2 regions of the Shinella sp. M31 genome follow, and region 2 is predicted to be linked to the other one. Evidence: predicted binding sites of a transcription regulator. Region 2 holds the regulator's gene; the other holds the start of a gene.
What was found. The regulator LexA, encoded in region 2, represses DNA repair genes until DNA is damaged. The targets are predictions, from matches to a motif close to TGTTCNNNNTGTGTTCNG.

Region 1 (4,424 bases), on a different contig from region 2:
AAGGAGCGGATCTGGTTGTGCAGGAAGCTTTGTGCGGACACCCTCATCTCGATGAGATCGCCGCTGCGCGTCACCTCCAGCCGGTCGATCGTCCGGATCGGGCTGTTCGCCTGGCACTGGGCGGCACGGAAGGTCGTGAAATCATGCCGGCCGACCAGCATCTGCCCGGCTTCATGCATGGCCTCATGGTCGAGTTCCTTCGTGACGAACCAGGCACGGTTCGCCTCCAGCGCCAGCGGCGCCTTGCGCGAGATGATGCGGTAGAGATAGTGCCGCTTCTTCGCGGAAAACCGCGCGTCGAAATCGTCGGGCACTTCGGCCGCATCGAGAATGGCGACACGTTCTCCCGCCATGCCGAGATGGGCGTTCAGCGCATTGCGCAGCGTGTGGTCTTGCCAGCTGCGCATGAGATCGGCATGCGCGACCTGTCCCATGGCATGCACGCCGGAATCCGTGCGTCCCGCGCCGCGAATGGACACGGTCTCCCCCGTCAGCGACAAGATCGCCGCCTCGACGGCGCCCTGCACGGAGGGACCGTTGTCCTGCCGCTGCCAGCCGACATAGGGCGTGCCGTCATATTCAATGCGCAGGCGATAGCGCGGCATCAGGAAAGGACCTGGCCGGCCGCGACGGGCGTGCCGCGCAGGAAATCGCCGGCCTCGAGCGGCTTGCCGCCGGCCTTCTGCAAGCGCACGAGCCGCACTGTGCCGCCATCGCCGCAGGCGATGGTCATGATGTCATCGACCACCGTACCGGCTGGCTTGCGGGTCGTTTCAGCGGCAAGGGCGCTGGCCAGAACCTTCACGCGCTCCGGCTTGCCGGCAATCGGCAACTCGAACCACGCGCCGGGGAAGGGCGAGAGGCCGCGGATATGGTTATGCACATCCCTGGCCGAACGGGAGAAGTCGATGCGTGTCTCCGCCTTGTCGATCTTGGCGGCATAGACGACACCGTCATCGGCCTGCGGCGTCAGAGACAGTTCGCCGGCCTCGAGCTTCGCCATGGCGTCCGCCATCAGCCTGCCGCCCACTTGCATCAGCTTGTCGTGCAGTTCGCCTGCCGTCATGCTGTCGGTGATCGCGACACGGCTGGTCATCGCGACGGGGCCTGTGTCAAGCCCCTTGTCCATTTTCATGACCATCATGCCCGTCTCGGAATCGCCCGCCATGATCGCCCGCTGGATGGGGGCGGCCCCGCGCCAGCGCGGCAGGAGCGAGGCATGGCCATTGTAGCAGCCGAGACGCGTGCCCGAGAGGATCGCCTCCGGCAGCAGCAGCCCATAGGCGACGACGACCGCTACGTCCGCATCCAGTTCGCGAAACGCCTCGCGCTCGGCGTCGTCGCGGAAGTTGACGGGCGTGCGGACGGGAATGCCGAGCAGCTCGGCGGCCTGATGCACCGGCGATTTCACCAGTTCCAGGCCGCGCCGCCCGGCGGGGCGGGGCGGCTGCGAATAGACGGCAACGATCTCGTGGCCGGCCTGCTTGAGGGCCGCTAGCGTGGGAACGGAGAAATCCGGCGTGCCCATGAAAATAATGCGAAGGGCCATCGGTCAGCCTCCGTGAGGTTAAGGTGGCTTCAGAGCGCCTTGCTGCCGCGCATCTTCGCGGCTTTGGTGAATTTGCGGATCACCATTTCGCGCTTCAGCTTGGAAATATGATCGATGAACAGCACGCCGTTCAGATGGTCGATCTCGTGCTGCAGGCAGGTGGCGAGCAGGCCGTCGGCCTGCGTCAGCTGTTCCTTGCCGTCGCGGTCCAGATGCTTGACGGTGATGCCGGCCGGGCGCTCGACCTCGGCATAATAATCCGGGATCGACAGGCAGCCTTCCTCATAGACAGACCGCGCATCCGTGGCGGCGACGATTTCGGGATTGATGAAGACGAGCGGCTGCTTGTCCTCGCCGTCCTTCGACACGTCGAGCACGAGCATGCGGCGGGGCACACCGATCTGGATGGCGGCAAGGCCGATACCGGGGGCATCGTACATGGTTTCCAGCATGTCGTCGGCGAGCGTCTTCACCTCGCTGTCAATGGTCTCGATTGGGTTCGAAACCTGGCGAAGGATCGGATCGGGAAGGATAATCAGCGGCTTGATGGTCATGCGCCTCCTTAGCGCGGTTTTTTTGCGCTTTCAATCGGCTTGGCCGTTCCGAGGCGGTCGGTACATCGAATTTGTTCACGTTATGATCTGTTTTCCGCGGCAAACCATGGTATGGTCGCCGAATGATTGATCCTTCCTTCGATAGTCTCGTCGCCTCTCTGCTCGCGCGGTTCGGTGGTCCCGGCCCGGTGCTGGTGCTGCTTATGGCCGTGCTTCTCGGCATATTTGCTCTGCTGTCGGCACGCCGCAGCCAGGCACGCCGGCGCGAAGAGGCCGCGATGGCGGAGCTGCGGTTCACCGCGCTTCTGAAGGCGCAGACGGAAATGCAGGGGCGTGTCGCCGCCATGGCCGAGGTCTTCGGTGCCAAGCAGTCGGAGACCAACCAGGCGATCAACACGCGGCTCGACGGGCTGACCCAGCGGCTCGGCCAGTCGATTTCCGAACAGACCCGCGCCACACATGAGAACCTGCGCCGCCTGCAGGAGCGTCTTGCCGTCATCGACACGGCCCAGACCAATATCCAGTCGCTGGCCAAGGACGTTGTCGGCTTGCAGGCGATCCTCTCCAACAAGCAGACGCGGGGCGCCTTCGGCCAGTCGCGCATGGAGACGATCATCGCCGATGCCCTGCCGTCGGGCGCCTACCAGTTCCAGGCGCAGCTTTCCAACGGTGTGCGCCCCGACTGCACCATCCGCATGCCGAACGGCCAGCCGCCACTGGTCGTCGACGCGAAGTTTCCGCTGGAGGCCTGGAACGCCATGTCGGACGGGCGCTCGCCGGAGGCGGCCAAGGCCGCCGCCCAGCAGTTTCGCCGCGACATGGAAATCCATATCCGTGACATCTCGGAAAAATACCTCCTGACCGGCGAGACGCAGGACACCGCTTTCCTCTTCGTGCCCTCGGAATCGATCTTCGCCAGTATTCACGAGAATTTCGAAGCCGTCGTGCAGAAGGCGCACCGCGCCCGCATCGTCATCGTCTCGCCCTCGCTCTTGATGCTCTCCGTGCAGGTGCTGCAGGCGCTCCTGAAGGATCAGCGCATGCGCGAGCAGGCCCATGTCATCCAGGGCGAGGTCGTCAGGCTGATGGACGATTTGACGCGGCTCGATGACCGGGTGCGCAAGCTGCACGGCCATTTTACCTCCGCCCAGAAGGACGTGGACCTGATTCTCACATCGACGGAAAAGCTTGCGCGCCGCGGCGCGCGCATCGGCGAACTGGAATTCGAGACAGTTTCGGCGCCTTCTCCACAGGCGGAAACAACAGTTGAAAGCCGGTCGGGCCAGTTGCGCTTGAGGATAGTTGACGAGGACTGACCGCCTCAGGCAGTGTCCGTCGGAAACAACAGGGGCAACTCTCATGATCACCGTCTTAGGCTCCATCAACATGGACCTCATCGCCACGCCTAAACGCCTGCCGAAGCCCGGTGAAACCGTCATGGGCACAAGCTTCACAACTGCTGCCGGCGGCAAGGGTGCCAACCAGGCGCTCGCCGCCCGTCGTGCCGGCGCGATGGTGCGCATGGCCGGCGCCGTCGGCGATGATCGTCTCGGCAGCCAGGCGCTCGCGCTGCTCGCCGATGCGGCTGTCGATCTCAACGGCGTACGCTATGCCGCCGAGGCCACGGGCACCGCCCATATCCTCGTTGCCGAAGATGACGGTGAGAATGTCATCGTCGTCGTGCCCGGCGCCAACGCCACCGTTACCGGGGAGGATGCCCGCCGCACGGTCGGCGCCATGACGCGCGGCGACTATCTGATGCTGCAGTTCGAGATATTGAACAGCTCTATCGAGGCGGCCCTTGTCGCCGCCAAACAGAAGGGCGTGACCTCGATCGTCAACATCGCGCCCTTCGGCGCGGACGCCCGCCGTCTCGGCGCTATGGCCGATATCCTCGTCGCCAACGAGACGGAATTCGATCTCTATGTCGGCAAGGGCGAATTGACCGACGAGGCGCGCGAGGCGACCCTGCGGGCGCTGCATGCCGAAAGCAGCCAGACGATCATCGTGACGCTCGGCGCCGATGGCGTCATCGCCATCCGCAAGGGCGAGATCTTCCGCGCTGCCGGCCTTGCCATCGAGCCGGTCGATACGGTGGGGGCGGGCGATACGTTCTGCGGTTATCTCGCCGCCTCGCTCGATGCCGGCCTCGCTTTCAAGGATGCGTTGCGGCGTGCCTCCGTCGCAGGCTCGCTTGCCTGCCTCAAGCCGGGCGCCCAGCCGTCGATCCCCTTCGCCGCAACCGTCGATGCGAATATCTAGGGACGAAATACAACTGCGGCGTCACCAGGATTTCACAGATGGCAAATCAGGCGTCGCAT
Region 2 (4,424 bases):
CTGATCCCCGGTTTTGCCGAGCGATATCCGGCAAAGAAAATCGCCGCCGCCGGGGCGCTCGTCATGGTGACGCTCTATATTCTCGTCTCGGGCGGGGCGCTTTCGGCGGTTCGGTCGTGGATCATGATCTGCGTCATGCTCGTCGCCGTGCTGTTCGGCCGGTCGGCGATCAGCCTGCGCAATGTCGCGCTCTCGGCCATCCTCATCCTGGTGATTACGCCGTCGGCGGTCACCAATCCCGGTTTTCAGATGTCCTATGCCGCAACGCTGGGGCTTGTCGCCGGCTATGCGGCATGGCGCGAGCGGCCGGTGAAACGGGAGAGCCGGGGCGGGGTGTTGCCGGCCGCCGGCGGTTCGGCCGGCCGCTTCCTCGGCGGATTGGTGCTCTCCTCGCTGATCGGCGGTTTTTCGACGCTGATCTATTCGATCGGCCACTTTAACCGGATTCCGGCCTATGGGCTGGCGGGCAACCTCCTCACCATGCCCGCCATCAGCGCCATCGTCATGCCCTTCGGCCTCGTCGCCGTGCTGCTGATGCCTTTCGGGCTCGATGCCATTCCCTTCGCGATCATGGGCAAGGGGATCGAGTGGATGATCGCCCTGTCCAACTGGGTGGCGAGCTGGAAGGGCGAGATCGTCACCGGCCGCATCCCGTTCGCCGCCTTTCTGCTGATCGGGTTCGGCGGCGGGCTCGTCTGTATCCTCAGAACGCGCCTTCGCCATGCGGGAACATTGCTCGTGCTGATCGGCATCGCCGTCGCATTCCGGCCCGGTGATCACAGAAGGCCCGAGGTTCTGGTCTCGGAAGACGGCCGCCTCGTCGCCATCCTGCGCGAGAGTGGGGTTGCGACGAACCGTGCCCGCCCGCCGGATTTCGTCTATGCGCAATGGCGCCGGGCCCTGCGGCTGGACGAGGTCGTCAAGCCGACGATGCGAAAGACCGCCGGGCTGACGGTCGAAGTACAGGATGCTGCTGACGAAACCACGAAAAAACGAAAATCGCCACGCCACAAGGCAAATCGCGAAAAGGCGAAAGCGGCCATGCTGTCCGCGCTCGACGCGGCGGCAAAGCAGGCGGGTTTCGTCTGCGAGACCAAGGCTTTCTGCGTGGCCGTTTCACCAAACGAATGGCGTATCGCCACGCTGGAAGACGTCGCGTTCCTCGGCACGGCCTGCGATCTCGCAGACCTCGTCATCACGCAGGTGCCGCTTCGCACCGCTGCGTGCCGCTCCGGTGCAAAGCTCATCACCGCCCGACACCTGCGGCGAACCGGAGCCCTGGAGATCATTGCCGCCGAGGAGGAAAATGCTCCCTTCATGCTCGAAGCCAGCATCACGCCTGCCGTTGAAACGCTGGATCGCCCGTGGTCGCGCCACCGCACCTATGACTGGCGAACCGGAACTTACACCAGCGGCAACGCCGAGGGAGACCGTCGCCAAAGCGGCGCTCACGGCGGCTTCATTGACGTCGAGGCGATCAGCCCGAGCGATTTTTGAGCTCAACACCTCGTTGGCCGGTCCGGCAAATCCAGTCCTAGAACCGCACAGGCTCGGCGCCTTGATGAAGGCGCACAATCCAGAAAGCAGGTATGCACTCTCAGAGGCGCGCTATAGCACGAGCGCCTCCGGCAGGGTTCGCTTAGTTGTAACGCCGGATAAGCCCGACCAGCTTGCCCTGGATCTTCACGCGATCCGGTCCGAAGATGCGGGTTTCATAGGCGGGGTTGGCGGCTTCGAGCGCGATGGATGCACCCTTGCGGCGGAAGCGCTTCAGCGTGGCTTCCTCGTCGTCGACGAGCGCCACGATGATTTCCCCGGGATTGGCGCTGCTGGTATCGCGAATGATGACCGTGTCGCCATCGAAGATGCCGGCTTCGATCATCGAATCGCCCTTGACCTCCAGCGCGTAGTGAGCTCCGCTACCGATCATTTCGGCCGGGACGGTGATGTCATGCGTGTTGTTCTGAATGGCGGAGATCGGCACGCCCGCGGCGATACGGCCCATGACGGGCACGGAGACCGAAGACGACATGACGTCTGATTGCGGTGTTGCGACCCGGTGCGGGGGCGTCGGTGCCGCCGGCTGTTTGCCGCGGCTGCCTTCGACAACGGTGGGTGAAAAGCCGCGACGGGGCTGCTGGCTTGCCGAATAGGCTTCGGGAAGCTTGATGACCTCGAGCGCCCGCGCCCGGTTGGGCAAGCGGCGAATGAAGCCGCGCTCCTCGAGCGCCGTGATGAGACGATGGATACCGGATTTGGAGGCGAGATCCAGCGCGTCCTTCATCTCGTCGAACGACGGCGGGATGCCGGATTCCTTCATACGCTCGTGAATGAACAGGAGCAGTTCCTGTTGTTTGCGCGTCAGCATGGCCTCTCCACCGAGAATCGTGAAACAAATCCAGAACAGACACTATCTGTTCCATATGTGTTCCGCAAGGGGCCGCTGAAACAATATGGCGATGAAACCGTGCTCCCGTACTGGCCAAAAGGAACGGCACGGATACCGGTCAAGGGATGCGGGAGGCTTGCCTTGCGCCGTACTAGGGTCCTGTGGGATATCAAATGTAAGAAAAAAAGATAATTATAGAATAAGCTCGGATTCACGCGCGTTCTTTATTTCGAGGCGTCATTGAGAACGACGCGCTCAAGGACTGAAGGAGCACCTCAACGCGAAACTACGTCGCGTTGGGGGAAGGGATTTCCTCTCTGTCTTCTCTGTGAACCGAACCATCTGCGATGGGCAGCTCCTCTATGCAACACGGGCTGACGACACCCGTGTTCCCGACTCCGCAAGCAAAGATGTCGTCTTGTTCACTGGCCTTTCTCTTGTCGAGTGGCCTGATGCGCGCTGTTGAATGCGTTCGCATGAAACCGCGGTTCTACCGAAATCACGCTGAATTCCGATCAATCACAGCAGTTCAGGAGTGTTACCGATGACCGTCACAACCACCTTCGCCACGACCACCACGACCGCCCAGTTCGGGGTAAATACGTTCACGCCGGGTACCCAAATCCTGCCGGACGTGCTGGGACTCGACAATGGCGGCTTCGTCGCCGCTTACAATACCGCAAACGGCAACTTCATTCTCTTGGATTTCTACGATGCCGACTCAAATCAGGTCGGCAGTTTCCGCGTCCCCTATGACGACGCCAACACTGAGCCTCCCGGAAAGCCTTCGCTGACCAAGCTTGCCAATGGCAACGTCTTGGTCGTGTGGGATGACAACAACCCGGCCGAAAGCGAACTGATCGGCCGCATCTTCGACCAGGACGGCAATGCTGTCGGCGGCGAACTGACCCTGAGCGGTCCGTCGATCGCTTTCGAGGACCCGATCACCAGCGCGCTCAGCGGGGGCGGCTTCGTCATCAGCTTTACGTTCGGAGGCAATATCTTCTTCGGCCGCTACAGCGACACCGGCGTCCAGTTGGGCAGCTTCACCCAAGTCAATGCGGCGACCGTCGGCATCCAGAACGACGCGTCCGTCGTCGGGTTGGCCGATGGCGGCTTCGTCGTCACCTATACGGACACCGACCCGGCCAACCAGCCGCTCAGGGCCACGATCTACAATGCCGACGGCAGCCTGCGCACCGCAGACTTCGTGATCGATGGCTTCGGTGACAACACGCAATCAGCATTGGCGGCGCTGCCGAACGGCAATTGGGCCGTGGTTTACACGGACTCCGGCTGGGCAGAAGGCGGCACGCTGGGCAATGGCATCACGCTCGAAATTTTCGACGCCAACGGGGTCGCCCAGACCGGTTTCATCAAGGTCAACACCTCAAGCACCGTAGACGAGGTCGATCCCGACATTGCCGTCCTGTCGAACGGCTTCATCGTCGTCAGTTGGACGCGCCCCTTTAACGGCACTGTCGATGACATCTTCGCCCGCATCTTCGATCAGAACGGCAATGCCTTGTCGGCCAACTTGGCGAGCGAATTCGCAATCGCGGCGGAAGGTCTCGACCGCGACATTCTGTCTGCCCTCGGCATCCTGCAAAATGGCAAATTCGTCACCGTATGGCAGGATAGCGGCGATACCGACGGCGACGCCGGCCGCATCACCGGCGAAGTGAACGAACTGATCCGCACCAGCGTCAGCGACGGTGCAAGCGATACGATCCAGGTCGATTCGCTGCACGACATCGCGTCGGGCAATGCCGGCAACGATACGTTCCAAGGGGGCGGTCTCGACGCCTTTGCCAACGACACGATCGACGGCGGTGCGGATTCCGACCGCATCCTGGCCACCGGCGACATCAGCCTCGTGGACACGACGATCATCTCTGTCGAGGAAATCGAGTTCGAGGCCGTGGCACCGGAAAAGCTCGTCATCGTCCGCGCCGACCAGATCGGAGCCGGCCTTGCAGCCGATCTCGTTCTCGACTTTGCGGCTGTCGGTACGGCTGACCGTTTCCGCGTCGAA

Region 1: the regulator LexA is predicted to act here: its motif matches at 2,176-2,193, upstream of ACOZKU_RS08060 (DNA recombination protein RmuC).

What each region holds. Positions count from the first base shown of each region.
Region 1 is NZ_JBLZPH010000049.1:41,862-46,285, forward strand. Features, by position in the region: gene truA (tRNA pseudouridine(38-40) synthase TruA) at 1-605, opposite strand, end outside; gene fmt (methionyl-tRNA formyltransferase) at 605-1,549, opposite strand; gene def (peptide deformylase) at 1,579-2,103, opposite strand; gene ACOZKU_RS08060 (DNA recombination protein RmuC) at 2,226-3,419, shown strand; gene ACOZKU_RS08065 (ribokinase) at 3,463-4,365, shown strand.
Region 2 is NZ_JBLZPH010000095.1:13,434-17,857, forward strand. Features, by position in the region: gene ACOZKU_RS16080 (ComEC/Rec2 family competence protein) at 1-1,497, shown strand, start outside; gene lexA (transcriptional repressor LexA) at 1,640-2,368, opposite strand; gene ACOZKU_RS16090 (beta strand repeat-containing protein) at 2,934-4,424, shown strand, end outside.